One region of the Glaciimonas sp. Gout2 genome, then DNA from elsewhere that is predicted to be linked to it. Evidence: predicted binding sites of a transcription regulator. Region 1 holds the regulator's gene; the other holds the start of a gene.
The links. The regulator FliA, encoded in region 1, starts transcription of late flagellar genes. The targets are predictions, from matches to a motif close to CTAAAGTTTNNNNNNNNNNNGCCGNTA.
Positions count from the first base shown of each region.

Region 2: a site for FliA is predicted at 5,512-5,538, ahead of QN379_RS17000 (flagellin). Genes of this name have one in related genera too.

Region 1 is NZ_JASJXA010000030.1:31,290-38,706, forward strand. Features, by position in the region: gene QN379_RS17625 (hypothetical protein) at 228-362, opposite strand; gene flgA (flagellar basal body P-ring formation chaperone FlgA) at 487-1,206, shown strand; gene flgM (flagellar biosynthesis anti-sigma factor FlgM) at 1,390-1,746, shown strand; gene QN379_RS17640 (flagellar protein FlgN) at 1,768-2,226, shown strand; gene QN379_RS17645 (flagellar protein FlhE) at 2,290-2,883, opposite strand; gene QN379_RS17650 (RNA polymerase sigma factor FliA) at 2,885-3,643, opposite strand; gene QN379_RS17655 (flagellar biosynthesis protein FlhG) at 3,762-4,628, opposite strand; gene flhF (flagellar biosynthesis protein FlhF) at 4,663-7,417, opposite strand, start outside.
Region 2 is NZ_JASJXA010000028.1:6,931-14,347, forward strand. Features, by position in the region: gene fliI (flagellar protein export ATPase FliI) at 1-1,196, opposite strand, end outside; gene fliH (flagellar assembly protein FliH) at 1,202-1,978, opposite strand; gene fliG (flagellar motor switch protein FliG) at 1,962-2,957, opposite strand; gene fliF (flagellar basal-body MS-ring/collar protein FliF) at 2,950-4,701, opposite strand; gene fliE (flagellar hook-basal body complex protein FliE) at 5,115-5,444, shown strand; gene QN379_RS17000 (flagellin) at 5,646-7,334, shown strand.

The DNA of each region.
Region 1 (7,417 bases):
TCCGATCTTGGCTATCCAAGTAAACCAACCGCGATAAGATCGCGTAATTTTCCTAGACCTTTTGATGAAAACAATTATAGGTAGCGCGACGCCATCCCAATCGCTAGAACAAGAAGAGAATGTCAATCCAATTCACACTTTGCAGGGACCAATGCATTTGTCCGTGCATGCGTTTTAGATCGTAGGTAAGCCCGATTACCCAAACAAGACTGCGATCACTTGCCTCTTCAACGGTTGGTGCGAATCGAATATTCCGTAAAATCAAGGCAACTGACTGGTGCGCCAGTGATCACCGATCCAAAATCGGCAAAAGTGCCGTTTTCACCGGCGTGCGCACCACCATCAACAGATGATTTAATCAAATATATTACCCAGAGCGAGGCTGCATCAATGCACCTGCATCGACAAAATCGACGGCAATCACGATCATTCCGCACGCAGCTTTGCGTCCTTTTACGCTTTAGCGTGGACCTGCTAGCTGCTGTCATGAGTATGCTTCTGGTTGCGAATCACTCTTACGCTAGTACACAAAGAGCTACGCCGCTTAGCGGTAATGCGCTGCCGATCATTAAGGCATTTTTGTTAAATCAGGCTGCTGGGCTGCCCGGAAAAATTGTTATTACAGTCGATACCCCGATGTCCGGCGCATTGCCGCCGTGCGATGCGCCCGAGCCATTTTTACCAAGCGGCGCAAAAGTATGGGGCCGCGTATCCGTAGGCATCCGCTGTAATGGTGTCTTACCCGTCGCCGCGACGTCGATCAATGCGCCCGCTCCTCAAGCGCAACAGGCGTGGACACGCTACGTGCCGGCCTATGTCGCAGTCATCGCCAATTATGTTGTCGCAACCCGTGCGATCAATGCGGGGGAAACATTGCGCGCTGGTGACTTCAGTTTGCACGAAGGCGATCTCTCCATGCTGCCACCCAATATTCTGACTAACGTTGAACAAATTAATGGCATGGTCGCACTCAATCGCATTGCGTTGGGCGCGCCAGTGCGACCAGAACTATTGCGTGGCGTGGTCGTTATACAGTCGGGACAAAACGTCAAGGTAATGGCAACAGGAACCGGATTTGTCGCCAGTACCGAAGGTCGCGCCATGACTAGCGCAGCCATCGGTTCCCGACTACAAGTCAAGACCGTCAGTGGCCAAATGGTCAGCGGTAAAGTGCGCGCGGACGGCAGTGTTGATTTACTATATTAGTCCAATGACTATTCGCTATAGTGGGATAGCAAACATCAAGTTGATAACCCAAAAGTATCGACAATGGCATAAGTTGTCAACTTAACATCAATAAAAAAGCTATCTCGCTCCCTACACGAACAACCAGACTAAAGTTTTTCAACCAACTGCCGTTATACCGTTGAGATCCTCTGAGGAAATATTTTGAAAATCAATCTACCCATTAATTCGGCAAATAGTATCGTTAGCCCTGCCTCTGGCATCAACAAGCCAAACTATAGTCGCGTTCAGGGGAGTAATCCCCCTGCTACGACAGCGACCAACGTTGTCGATACCGCCTCCGGCCTACCGAATAACCCCAGTTCGCTGACAAACCAGGTGCGTGAATTGCAAAATCAACTGGTGCAACCAAGCAATGGCGATTTCGATGCTGCCAAGGTGGAAAAAATCCGTCAGGCTATCAGCGAAGGGCATTATCAGGTAAATGCAGGCAAAATCGCTGACGGTCTGCTGGACACGGTAAGGGACTTACTAAAAACGTCAGCCGAACCGAACCAATAATTTGGGTCACCTGGTAACTTTATGAGCAGACATCACATCAGCCTTATGGATGAGGAACGCGCCGCTATGGAAGCGTTTCTGGCGTTACTCGAGCAAGAGGCGCAAGCCTTGATCGGTGGCAAATTCTCGGATTTGGCGTTGTTGACAGAGCGCAAAGGACAATTGGCTGATCGTATCGCTGTCCTTGACCATGAGCGCGAGCAACAATTGCAAGAACTGGGTTATCCGACCAATCGCGCAGGTGCAGATGCGGCAGCCGCGGCTGGCGGCGATGGCTTGCAACGCGCTTGGCAGAGACTGTTGTCATGCGCGGCGACATCACGCGACCTGAATCACCGAAACGGTATTCTGATCCATACTCATCTGGAGTTCAGTCGTAATGCAATTAATTTTTTAAGCGCCTGCGGACAATCTCTGTACGGTCCCGATGGACAGCACAGGGTTGGGCGAGGAGTTGGTAAAAGCCTCGCTTCAGGCTGAAACACGCTCCTATATCGGCCCTTAATATCAGATACCACAATTGGCACGGTTAGTATTAAGTGGTTATTCGTAATTCATGGTGACCTGACCCGATTGCCCCTGCAATCCTGGTGTCAAAGCCCCTCTCCCGCTGATCACAAAAGCAAACGTAAAATTTGAATAGGCGTTATCGCCATCAAAAGCTTCAGTGGACCCGCTCGCACGGCTCAAGCCAACACATCGGGTTGCATTACATAAATAGGCTAGTAATCCAACTGGAGGCGGCGACATGAAGGCGTACCGCCAACTAACTTTACGTGCTGTAGCGTTGTTTTTGATAGTTCCATAAGGCTTAATCTGACCGGACTCGACTGCTTCACCACGTTGGAAAATGGCCGGTAGTGAGATTGATCCGGTCCACGAACCGTTGACCCTTTTGTTTAACGCCTCCTTAAATCGGCTATCTCCACCTGATTTATACCGCTTCAACGGATCGTTAGCCGCGGTGTCATAACGCTGTAAATAGCGCGCTAAAGGTATCGCATCGGGTGCGGTTTCCGTGGCGTTAGCAGGCGTAGAACCCACCATTAAAAAAAATAAAAGCCACGTTCCACTGCCTGCCTTTGCCCATTTTCCATGCGCGGAATGTACGCTTTTTTTCTCGTATTGTTGACGCATATCAAACCACCTCCGCCCCAATCGTGTCACGCATGCGCCCACGCAAACGACTGATAGCCTGACTATGCAATTGGCAGACGCGAGACTGACTTACCTCAAGTACTGCGCCAATTTCCCGCAAATTTAGCTCCTGATCGTAATATAAACTCAGCAAAAGACGCTCTCGATCAGGCATACTTTCTATCGCCTCCAACAGCACCTTACGCAGCCCGCTTTGCAGCAATTTCTGGAGAGGATCACTATTGTCGGTCGGCTTATCTTTTTCATGATGCGCGCCGCTTAATTGCTGATCAAGAAACGAATTCTCATTACTGCCACCTTCGAAGTCTTCGTAATACACCAACTGACAACCATGAATCTCTTGCAATAGTCGTTGGTATTCCTCCAGTGACAACGCCATGGCCTGCGCGATTTCACTTTCAGTCGGTGACCGCGCAAGTTTTTGTTGAAGCCCTTGCAAGGCGACCTCAACCTTGCGCGCAGACTGTCGCAACCCACGTGAGAGCCAATCGTTGGCACGCAACTCGTCAAGCATTGATCCACGAATTCGCTGGCTAGCGTAGGTTTCAAACTGCGCCCCCTGATTGTCCTGGTAACGATTAGCGGCATCCAATAGGCCCAACATACCAGCTTGTATCATGTCATCAAGCTCAACGCTGGCTGGTAATTTGGCAATTAGCTGCAAGGCCAGACGACGTACCAACGGTGCAAATTTAGTCAGCGTCCCGGACTTGTCCATTCTCCCCTGTGCTGTATACATTGCGATGTTCCTTATCTTCCCTATCTTCTTAATTAACGCTGGTACCAAACTTTAGGTATCGCCACTGACTACGCCCCTCACACATTAGCTGACGTGCCAAAGTCATTCGGTCATTCGGTCATGCAAGCAGTTCCGGCATCGCTGTGCGGTGTGAAGAGTCTCCATTTGCCACATCGCTCCTTGCCTTGGATGACCATTGCATCAGGTCAGCCGCTATCCGGCGAAACGTCAGGGCTGCGGTGCTCCTTTTGAATGCCTCTACCACGGTCAAATGTAATTGCTGCGCGTGTAAAATCTGCAAGTCAGTCATCACCGCACCAGCCGGTTCCACCGATACGGCCAGATAACGACTGCCGGTAACGGCAAGATTAGTAAGAATGCGAGATGCCTCTGCATCGCTGGCAGCACCATTCAGCACTATCCGTACCTGTTGAAGCGCGTGTGCATGGTGAAGACGTTTGATACAAGCATAAGCGGCCGTAATGGACGCCGGTTGTGGCTGCAACACCACCATCACATAATCGGCCTGACATGCTAATGGCGACAGCGTACCGTCGTCGCCTAAAGCGGCATCAATCAGGATAATCTGATCTTGGCGCAATTGCTGTAACCCAGTCGCTGATACCGCCTTTGATACTAACTCTCTCCGTGCTATGAGTACCTGAACGCCGCAAGCGGCACGACCACCCGCCGCATCCAGAGACAGCCGTCCCGACACTACGTCGCTCCAGTTACCCAATGCGTCAACTTGCCAGATCGCAGAAGCTGTGCCTGAAGGACTCGGCGTGTGATGGACAGATTCATCGATAAGTAATACGTGCTGACCTTGTTGTGTCAGTGCAGCGGCAAGATTCATCACGACCGTGGTCGCGCCACTTTTACGACCGCTTCCTACCACGGCGATCATCCGTTGGACGTTAGTTGAAGAGGACTGCGCCATCATCGCGCGCAACCCATCGGCCTGATCGGACATTTTTGGGATCATCCTAATCTCCGCTGGCGTTGGCGGGTCTCAGCCGTCACCGCAGCCCCGACTCAGGAATTGCCGATATATTGATCAAAGCTATGGCTGGATCGATATCCACTACACCAGAGTCAGCACTTTCACGATTTTCTATCGGCATGTCTTTTGCGGCATTTTGTAGCGACACTACGCCAGTATCCAAAACGTCCATCAATACCAAACATTTTTCCAGCCCTTCGAGCAACACCGTGCCTGACACGGCAGCCGACACCGGACTGATCCCGTCCATGCGCATGCGCATTGATCTTCCAGCCAGATGGGCTAACAATGCACGAGCCGACGGGGCCCATTCCGCTTGCGCACGTTGCAAACGCCATACGGTCACGCTGGTCTGACCAGCGATGAGCAATCGCTTCATCATGTCGGCATCACCAGGCTCACCGCAGCCACCAGATTGCTGGATAGCCTGCTTCAACAATTTGAAATAAGTGTCGGCTTCCACACGCCAGCGATACCACTCGATCATTTGTGAGGCCGCTACTGATTGCCCCAGATTGCTTAACAAATGCCATTGCGCCAAACTCTTACCTGATCGTAAATCGATGATCCTCGTCACCACGCAACGCACCTCGGTGATCACTTGGCAATGAATAGTCGTATCGCCTTTTTTTTGTAAATTGCGTAGACCAACCGTTATTTCTGCTAAGGATTGAAGCGCTGCTTTGCCTTTATAGATAATCGGTTCCGACGATCCAAAATGCAGTTTATCAGCTAGCTTCGTCAGAGAAATCAACGTATCAGCAAAGATGACGGAAGTAGAAGCGCGGCCCCGCGCCAACCATTGCAAACTGCTGTTTTGCTGATCAATGAGCAAGCTGAACGGGGGCAAGCTATCCAGAACATGGATAACAGGCTTGCCAAAATCCTGTTGTTGCAGCCACGATAATTGCCGCAGAACAGGTGAACTGGCTGACGCTTTTTCCGCGGTGACAGGGTTCTGGCGAACAGCCGTTGTCAATATCTGACGCGGCGCGGCAAGCGCCATACCAGTACTATCCGACAACAGCAAACCGCCATGCAACATATAAGCATCGCCGCTATGCGCCGCATTTAGCGTCACTTTGCCACCAATCGCCAGCACCACCTCGTTACAACCGACTGCAATTTCGTGACGGGCATGTGTCATCAATGTCTGGGTTACACCGGTAGCGCTCACCTCTTTATCGTCCAGTTGGCGTCGCAGGCTTCGTGTCGCATCAAAACCAATACCACCGGCGGCAAGAGCGGCTGCATTGGCTCTCAATGCTACGGAGTCATTGGATAGCGCCCGAATCAATTGCCGACATTGCATGCGCAAGCGCTCCGTAGTTGCGGTGTGTAATACCGTCTGGGCCTCGTGCGCCGCGGCTTGCAAAGCGGCAGCTTGAGCGATCTCCGGTAACGGCGTCAGTGGACTTTTCAGATCAGCCTCACCGGGAACAAATAAGGCACTCCGACTCGCGGACTGAAACACACTTTCGACTAGTTCAGACCGATTGGCAACGATCAGATTTTCAGGCACTTTTTGGCCGGTTGAAACATAATGGACCGGCAGTCGGTGGCGTATGGCCGTGTCCAGCAATGCGCCTGGATGCGTGGCTTCGTCCATCTTTGTGAATATGCATCCAGCTAATGTGCCGCCATCGATATCTTGACGGTACGCGTGTACCACTTCGTTAAGGGTATCGCCATGGCTGCTGGCATTGAGAAGCAACAAACGCTTAACCGGATGGCCTGTGCCGCACAGCATCGCGACCTGTTCGGCGACACTACGATCACGCTGACTTTTGCCCACAGTATCAATCAGCACCATATGTTTATCCCGCAAATCGTCAAGGACCAGCCGCAGGTCCACAGCATCCTTCACCGCATGCACCGAAACACCCAAAATCTGACCATAAATACGCAACTGCTCGTAAGCACCGATTCGGTAAGTGTCAGTGGTCAACAATGCCAGCTTTTCAGGACCGAAACGCATTACGCAGCGGGCCGCTAATTTTGCGGTGGTAGTCGTCTTGCCAACGCCGGTCGGCCCCATCAACGCATAGACGCCGCCATTATCCAGCAGTGCATTTTCATCTTCGAGAACTGGCAGATTACGTGCTAACTCGGCTTTAACCCACGCCATACCGGAAGCGTAATTTCGTCCCGTCGGCAAATGATCCAGCATAGCCTTCGCCAGCCGTGCACTGAATCCCGCTCCCAGCAGCATGCGTAATAAATGACTGCGAACGGGATCGCGACGCTGCTTTTCGTTCCATGCCAAACCTGCCAGTTGCTCCTCAATCATGCCGCGCATTGACTGTAACTCGGTTAATACACTGTCTTTAGTTGGACTGTCATCAACTTTTATGACTGGTGTTTGCAGCAATGGCTGAGGCAACGGTGGGACCGCAGCAATGTTGATCGGCGCAACAAGCTGCTCAGAAGGCGTTGATGGCGTGGTACTAATCATCGGGATGATTGCCGGTGCGACCGCAGACAAGACAGCAGACGCAAAAACGTCGCCCTCTACAAACGCCACGATTTCTACGCCTTGTGGGGTAACACGATTAGAAATAATCACGGCATCCGGCCCTAGCTTTTCGCGCACCAAACGTAGCGCCTCCCGACTGGTTGCTGCGGTGATCGTCGTGGTGTTGACGACATTACTGATGGCAGTGATATTGCCTCCCTGGCTAACCGGTGTGGATGCTACAAAATCTGCTAAATGACTTGCTGATTCAGCTTTTGATTCAGTTTTTAAGTTGCTCATCAAGATGCGCTCAGAT
Region 2 (7,417 bases), on a different contig from region 1:
GCTTCAGCCAGGCTGCGCGATAGGACGATGTGACCATCCAGAATGGCACGGGCGGCGTCAGCGATGGGATCTTGCTGGTCATCGCCTTCTGTCAGCACTGTATAAAAAGCGGTAATCGATCCACCTTGTCCACTGGCGTCGCGTGCACCGTTACCGGCTCTTTCAACCAATGCTGGCAACTTGGCAAATACCGATGGTGGATACCCCTTAGTCGCGGGTGGTTCGCCGACCGCTAACGCAATTTCACGCTGTGCCATAGCATAGCGCGTCAGTGAGTCCATGATCAGTAATACATCTTTGCCTTGATCGCGGAAAAATTCAGCCAGACAAGTTGCATAAGCGGCCCCTTGCAGACGGAGTAATGGCGATGTGTCTGCTGGTGCGGCAACGACTACTGCACGCGCCATTCCTTCTGCGCCGAGCGTGTTTTCTATAAAATCTTTTACTTCGCGGCCGCGTTCGCCGATCAAGCCAACCACTATTACGTCAGCGCTCGTATAGCGCGCCATCATGCCGAGCAATACGCTTTTACCGACGCCGGAGCCGGCAAATAAGCCCATGCGCTGACCGCGCCCGACTGTCAGTAAAGCATTGATGGCGCGTACACCGACATCCAGCACTGAGTCAATCGGCGCGCGGGTCAATGGATTGATTGGCGCAGCAGAAAGTGGCACTTCACGGGAAAAATTGAGCGGCCCTAAGTCATCCAGTGGACGTCCCATAGCATCGACCACACGTCCCAGCATGCCCGAACCGACTGGCAAACGCTTGGCACCGTTCTGTATTATTGGCTCATCAATATGGCCTGATTCAGCATCGTTTGCTATCAACGAGGAGGGTGCTGCCGTCATTGGATAGACGCGTGCACCGGGTATCAAGCCAGCGACTTCACTCCGTGGCATCAAAAAGGTACGGTCACCGGCAAAGCCGACGACTTCGGCTTCGGTGGTACGTTGGGAATAACCTTGAGGCAATTCGATCAGGCAATCACTGCCGACCGGCAAACGTAATCCGACCGCTTCCAACACCAAACCGACGGCGCGCGTCAGCCGACCGTAAGTGCGGATTGGTGTGCTGCGAGCAATATCGATACTGGCACTACCAAGACTCCGCCGCCAGGTTTGAAGATGGGCGTTGGTCGCCGCCGAGGCGGCAAGATCGGTATCGGCGTAGTTATCGGTTTCGTGGAGGTTCATTTTAATCATGGCGAATGATTAAGATTTTTTTCGCTGCGACCAAGTGCAGTCGTTATCCGGTGCCAGCGTGTTTCTAGTGTGGCGTCGATTTCACCGCTGGTCGCATGCACTCTACATCCGCCGCGGTTCAGACTGGGATCAGCGCGCAGCAACCAGCCCGCGGTTTGCAGGTCATCAGACAGATATTGTTTGACCAGCGTCAAATCTTCCGGATGCAGTAAAAGTCGGGGGTTGCCACTCAGGGCAGGCTCAGTTTGCAATAGCGACCGGACTGCTATCAGAATCAATTCTGGATCAGTCGCGAGTTCCCTTAAAACCAATTGTCGCGCAATGTCCAGCGCCAGCGTTATCAGATCATCGGCGATTTCTTTATCTACATTGCGTAAGGCGCTTGATAGCGAAGCCGTGAGCACACGCAATTGGCTTGCTTCACTTTCGCCCAGGGCAATAGCGTCGGCATAGCCTTGCTTTTGACCTTCGAGGTAACCTAACTTAAGGCCTTCTTCCTGGCCCGCCTGAACTGCTTCGGTCCGCAGTCGTGTCAGTTCGGCCTCATCAATCAGAAGCACGGGTTGGAGTTGTTTTAGAGTAGGTTCTTCATTAGCCGAAAGGTCTTGACTGGCGCTGCCGGGTGGAGGTGCGGCAGGTCCGGTTGTCTGGAATGATCCCATTTCCCAACGTTCCCACGCGCTTAAAGACTCTTTGGACTTTAAGGCGGTGGGTCGCTTGGCAAGCGACTTCGGTGGTGCTGACTTATGATCGAGATCAGACAAACGCGTCATCGCCTTGCCCGCCCATGATAATTTCACCAGAATCAGCTAAGCGCCGGACAATTTGTAGAATCACTTTCTGATGGGTTTCTACTTGAGACACACGTACCGGCCCACGTAGTTCTAAATCGTCACGTAACATTTCTGCAGCGCGTTGTGACATATTGTTGAGGAATTTGTCGCGTAATTCCTGCGGTGCACCTTTGAGAGCGATGATGAGTGTTTCCGATTCGATTTCTTTCAACAGCATTTGAATGCCGCGGTCGTCGATTTCCAGCAGGTTTTCGAACAGGAACATCTCGTCAACAATGCGTTGTGCCAAATCGTCATCGTAATTCCGTACGTGTTGAATGACCGACTCTTCCTGCGCACTACTCATTAAATTAAGCATTTCTGCGGCTGCGCGGACACCGCCAAGTCGACTGCGTTTTGTGCCATGTCCGGAAAGCAGACCAGACAATACTTCGGTTAGTTCATTCAATGCAGCAGGTTGTACACCACCAAAAGTAGCAATCCGGAGAACCACATCATGACGCAGACGTTCGTCGAGTAATTCCAATACTTTGGATGCCTTGCTGCGCTCCAGATGCACCATCATGGTGGCGATAATTTGCGGGTGTTCGTCGCGAATCAGTTCGGCGACTTCAGTCGCTTCGAGCCAGTTCAGGCTTTCGATACCACGCGTATGGTCGGCCGAATTGAGAATGTCTTCCATTAGGTCGGAGGCACGATCGCCGCCGACCGCTTTATTCAGAACGGCACGGATATAGCTACTTGAATCCAGACTGATGGCCGAGAATTGCTCGGTCTCTACCCGAAATTCGTCGAGTACCGTTGAAATGTGATCGCGCTTTACGTTACGCAATTGGGACATAACTACACACAGCGCCTGCACAGCCTGCGGTGTCATATGTTTAAATACATTGGCGGCGCCATCCTCGCCGAGTGATAACAGGAGGATTGCGCTTTTTTTGATTCCCTCGTTATCCATTGGCGTTCTTCCCTGAGTCCATCCAATTTTTAATCACCATCGCCACCAACTTTGGATCTTTTTCTGAAAGAGCTTTGGCATGCGTCAGATTTTCCTGATGACGCATGTTGGCACGCACTTGGGCTTCCGCACTCAAGGAGACAGTTTCTGCCGGGATGTCTTCGGCCGGCTCAGCATTGATTGGCAATGCCTGCGGTACTTCTAATGGTGGTGCCAGATATTTGCGCAATAATGGCCGTAGCACGCCAAACCACAACCAGAGGCCAAGTACAGCAATGAGCAGGTATTGGCCCAATGTCTTCCCCAGAGCGATATTTTCAGGTTGCTGCCACCATGGCAATACCGGTTCTACAATCTCGGAGGAAACAAACTGGCTATTGACAACATTGAGCGAATCGCCACGCTCAGTGTTGAAACCCATTGCTTCCCTGACGAGATTGCGCACTTGTTCTAGTTCAGCTGGCGGAATCGCTTGTGCAGCTATTTTTCCCTGAGCATTGCGAATGCCACGGTAATTGACGACAACAGCAACCGACAATCGTTTGATCCCGCCAGCGCTCTGCTGAACATGACGAATTGAGCGGTCAACCTCATAGTTGGTAGTGACATCGCGGCGTACGTTGCTGGAACCGCCAGTACTTGCAGGCCGATTGGCTGCGCCGATTGGATTTGCGCTTGCCTGCGTGGTTGATTGACCACCGGCGGCGGCCGTTGCGCCCGGCAATGGTCGGTTGGCGGCTGCGGTGACAATCGGTGCTGTTGGGTTGAGTGGCGGTTGATTCGATAAAGCGCCGGGAACGCCGCCTGCCGGAGTGGCGCCCTGTTGATTAGAGTCACTCGATTGCTGACTGCGGATTGCTGCTTTTTCCGGATCTTGATTTGGGCGATATTTTTCGTCGGTATTTTCGACTGTTGCAAAGTCAATGTCGGCCACAACTTGGGCCTTCACATTTCCAGAGCCGACAATTGGTTGCAAAATTGCTTCTATGCGACGAATATAGCTTTGCTCTATTTCCTGAGAAAACTTGAGTTGGCTCGCGTCCAGCCCGCGATTGCCTGCGCTTGGCACCGAAAGTAGATTTCCTGCTTGATCGACTACCGTGACGTTATTCGCGTTCAAGTCCGGCACACTGCTGGAAATCAAGTGAGCAATGGCGCTCACCTGGCCCTCATCAATTGCGCGCCCGCGATGTAGTGTCAGGATCACTGCGGCGCTTGGCTTTTGCTGATCACGGACAAATAACGATGGTTTAGGAATGGCGAGATGAATTCGCGCGGTAGCGACGGAAGAGATGGACTCTATCGAATGGGCAATTTCACCTTCTAATGCGCGTTGATAGTTAACCTGCTCAGCAAACTGACTGACGCCGAATTTTTGATTATCCATCAATTCGAACCCAACCGAACCGCCTTTTGGCAGCCCTTGCGAGGCCAGTTTGAGACGCGCGTCGTAGACTTGATCGGATGCGACCAAGACAGCGCCACCGCCGTCTGCAAATTTGTAAGGGATATTCATTTGCTGCAATGAAGCGATGATGGCGCCGCCGTCACGGTCTGACAGATTGCTAAACAGTACGCGATAATCGGGCGCACGCGTCCACAGCCAAAGGGCGACAATCGCGGCAATCACCGCCGCGCCGCCAATAATTATTGGTAACTTGGGATTAGCACGCAGCTGTTCTAATAATGAAAATTTATTTGTATCTGCTGCATTTTCTTTAGCGCCAGTCGAAGCTACGCTCATTCGTAGCCTCCGGAATTAAACGCGGTGGGCGTCAATAAAGATCGAAGCTGCGCTAGTTTCGATGTAAAAAAATGCAATATGTTTTTTTCGTTCACTTGTCGTTTCTTTACCGTTTTTTTGCCGTTTTTTTGTCGCTTCTGCTTAGGTGATAAAAAGCAGATTTCCTCATTTTTGAGAACGTGTTCCGGTTTTTGTATCGATTCAGCATCGATGCAAAATGCGCTGCCACTACTAATCTGTGCGGACAGCCTGTACGACTTTAACAATTGTCGACGCCTTGAGAGGCTTTTGATCAGTGGAATAGGATTGATTTTTGCCATCACTTGGCGCTTTGCCTGATTGGCATAGCTGGTACGCTTCATCACTTCGGGATGCTAGGTGGATGAATGTGCCCAACAATAGAGGAGAGCAACATGGCGATAGCGGCAATTGAGTCGGTTTTGCAGCAATTACGGGCTACCGCGCAAGTTGCGGGAGCGTCTTCGTCTAGTGCCGCTAATCCTGTTGGGGAGTCGATTGGTGGTGGCTTTGCAGGTGAAATGAAAAAATCATTGGAGCGTATTAGCAATGCGCAAACGCACGCGATGGGTCAGGCGGAGTCGTTCGAACTAGGCAAACCGGGAGTTGCGCTCAATGACGTCATGGTGGATTTGCAAAAAGCCAATGTAGGCTTTCAAATGGGACTACAAGTTCGCAATAAAGTGGTAAGTGCTTATCAAGAGATTATGAATTTGCCTGCTTGATAGATTAGGTGGCTAACCTGAGCGTGTGGCGTTTTCCTAAGTGTGTGAGGTTTTTTTGAAGCGACCCTACAGTTTTAGATGTCTATTGCCGATAACCTGATTAACGGTGGCTTGCACATAATGGTGGCTTGCACAATGTACAGGTCCAACGTTACGGCAACGTAGCCGGCATCCATCAATTTTGCAAATAGGAGTCGTACCATGGCATCAGTCATTAACACCAATTCCCTTTCGCTGCTGACCCAAAACAACCTTACCAAGTCACAGTCTTCGTTGAGTACCGCGATTGAGCGCCTATCGTCCGGTTTGCGGATTAACAGCGCTAAAGATGATGCGGCAGGTCAAGCAATTGCTAACCGCTTCACAGCAAACATCACCGGTTTGACCCAAGCCTCACGTAACGCGAACGATGGTATCTCGCTAGCGCAAACCACTGAAGGCGCGTTGACCGAAGTTAACAATAACTTGCAACGGATTCGTGAGCTGGCGGTGCAGGCAGCTAACGGTAGTAACTCCGGCAGCGATCTGAAGTCGATTCAGGATGAAATTACCCAACGTTTGGCGGAAATTGACCGTACATCGGCACAAACTGATTTCAATGGCGTCAAAGTATTAGCCTCAAACAAAGCGCTCTCCATTCAGGTTGGTGCAAACGATGGTCAAACCATTGACATCAATTTGCAAAAGATGGACACCACTGCGCTAGGTATGAACGGCTTTAACGTCGATGGCTCAGGAACGGCGAACTCAACGGCAGCGGTTAAAGACTTAAAAGCAGCGGGTTACGCAGCTGGGACTGTTACCAACGGCACGACAGCGTATACCAAAGCATATGGCGCATCGGACGCTGCGACGCTGTCGACAGTATTTGGCAAGATTGCAAGTGGCGACACGGTCACGGATTCTGTTAATCCAACCGCTTCGTATAAATCTAACGGTACAAGTTTTGACTTTGCCGATACGGCACGTAGTCTTGCCAAAGTACGCACGGATTTAAAGCCAGCTGCAGGCGCATTCACAACAATCAATGTAAAAATTGGTGGTACCTCACAAGATGCCAAAATTGATTCAAGTGGTAAGTTAACGGCAGCCGATGATGGTTCCGTTCTTTATCTTGATGCAACTGGAAACCTGTCAAAAACTAATGCTGGTAGTGATCCGCAAGCGAATATCAATGGCGGTACGGGTACCGGTGATATTCTTGAAAGTATGAGTAAGACAGGTGGTACAAGTGGTGTAATCACTTCAGGCGCAGCCAAATACACACTGACTGTAGCCACTGCTACTGTAGGATCTACTGGTCTCAATATATCCAACTCAGCGTTGAGTTCGCAACTTAGTGCTAGCAGCGCTACTGTTGGTAGTACGATGGCTATCACGCTTGCTGGAACTAAGTACGATGTCAAAAATACTGCTGGTACTGTAGCAGTCACTGATGATGCTTCAACCAAAGCAGTGAATGTTGATATGAATGGTGCGCTAACGACTGATACTGCTGCAACATTGTATGTGCATGACAATGGCACTGTCACCGATAGCGCTTCTAACCAGGTCTACAACGACTCTGCACATGCTGATAAGTTCACGTTAAATAAAGGTAGTGGCAGCACTGCTACCGCCAACGCGTTATCGGTCATTGATGCTGCGCTGTCGAACGTTGACGGTTTGCGTAGTTCATTGGGTGCGGTACAAAACCGTTTTGCATCCACGATCTCTAACCTTGGTACAACTATCGTCAATTTGTCTTCTTCACGTTCACGTATTGAAGATGCAAATTACGCGACTGAAGTGTCGAACATGACGCGCGCTCAAATCTTGCAACAAGCCGGTACTTCGGTGTTGTCGCAAGCGAACAAGACAACGCAAAGTGTTCTGTCGTTGTTGCAATAAATTTATCAGAAGTTGCCGTCAGCGATTAGTTCGCTGACGGCAGTGGGGTGATCGATTATGTTGCTGGATCGTGAATCCGATAA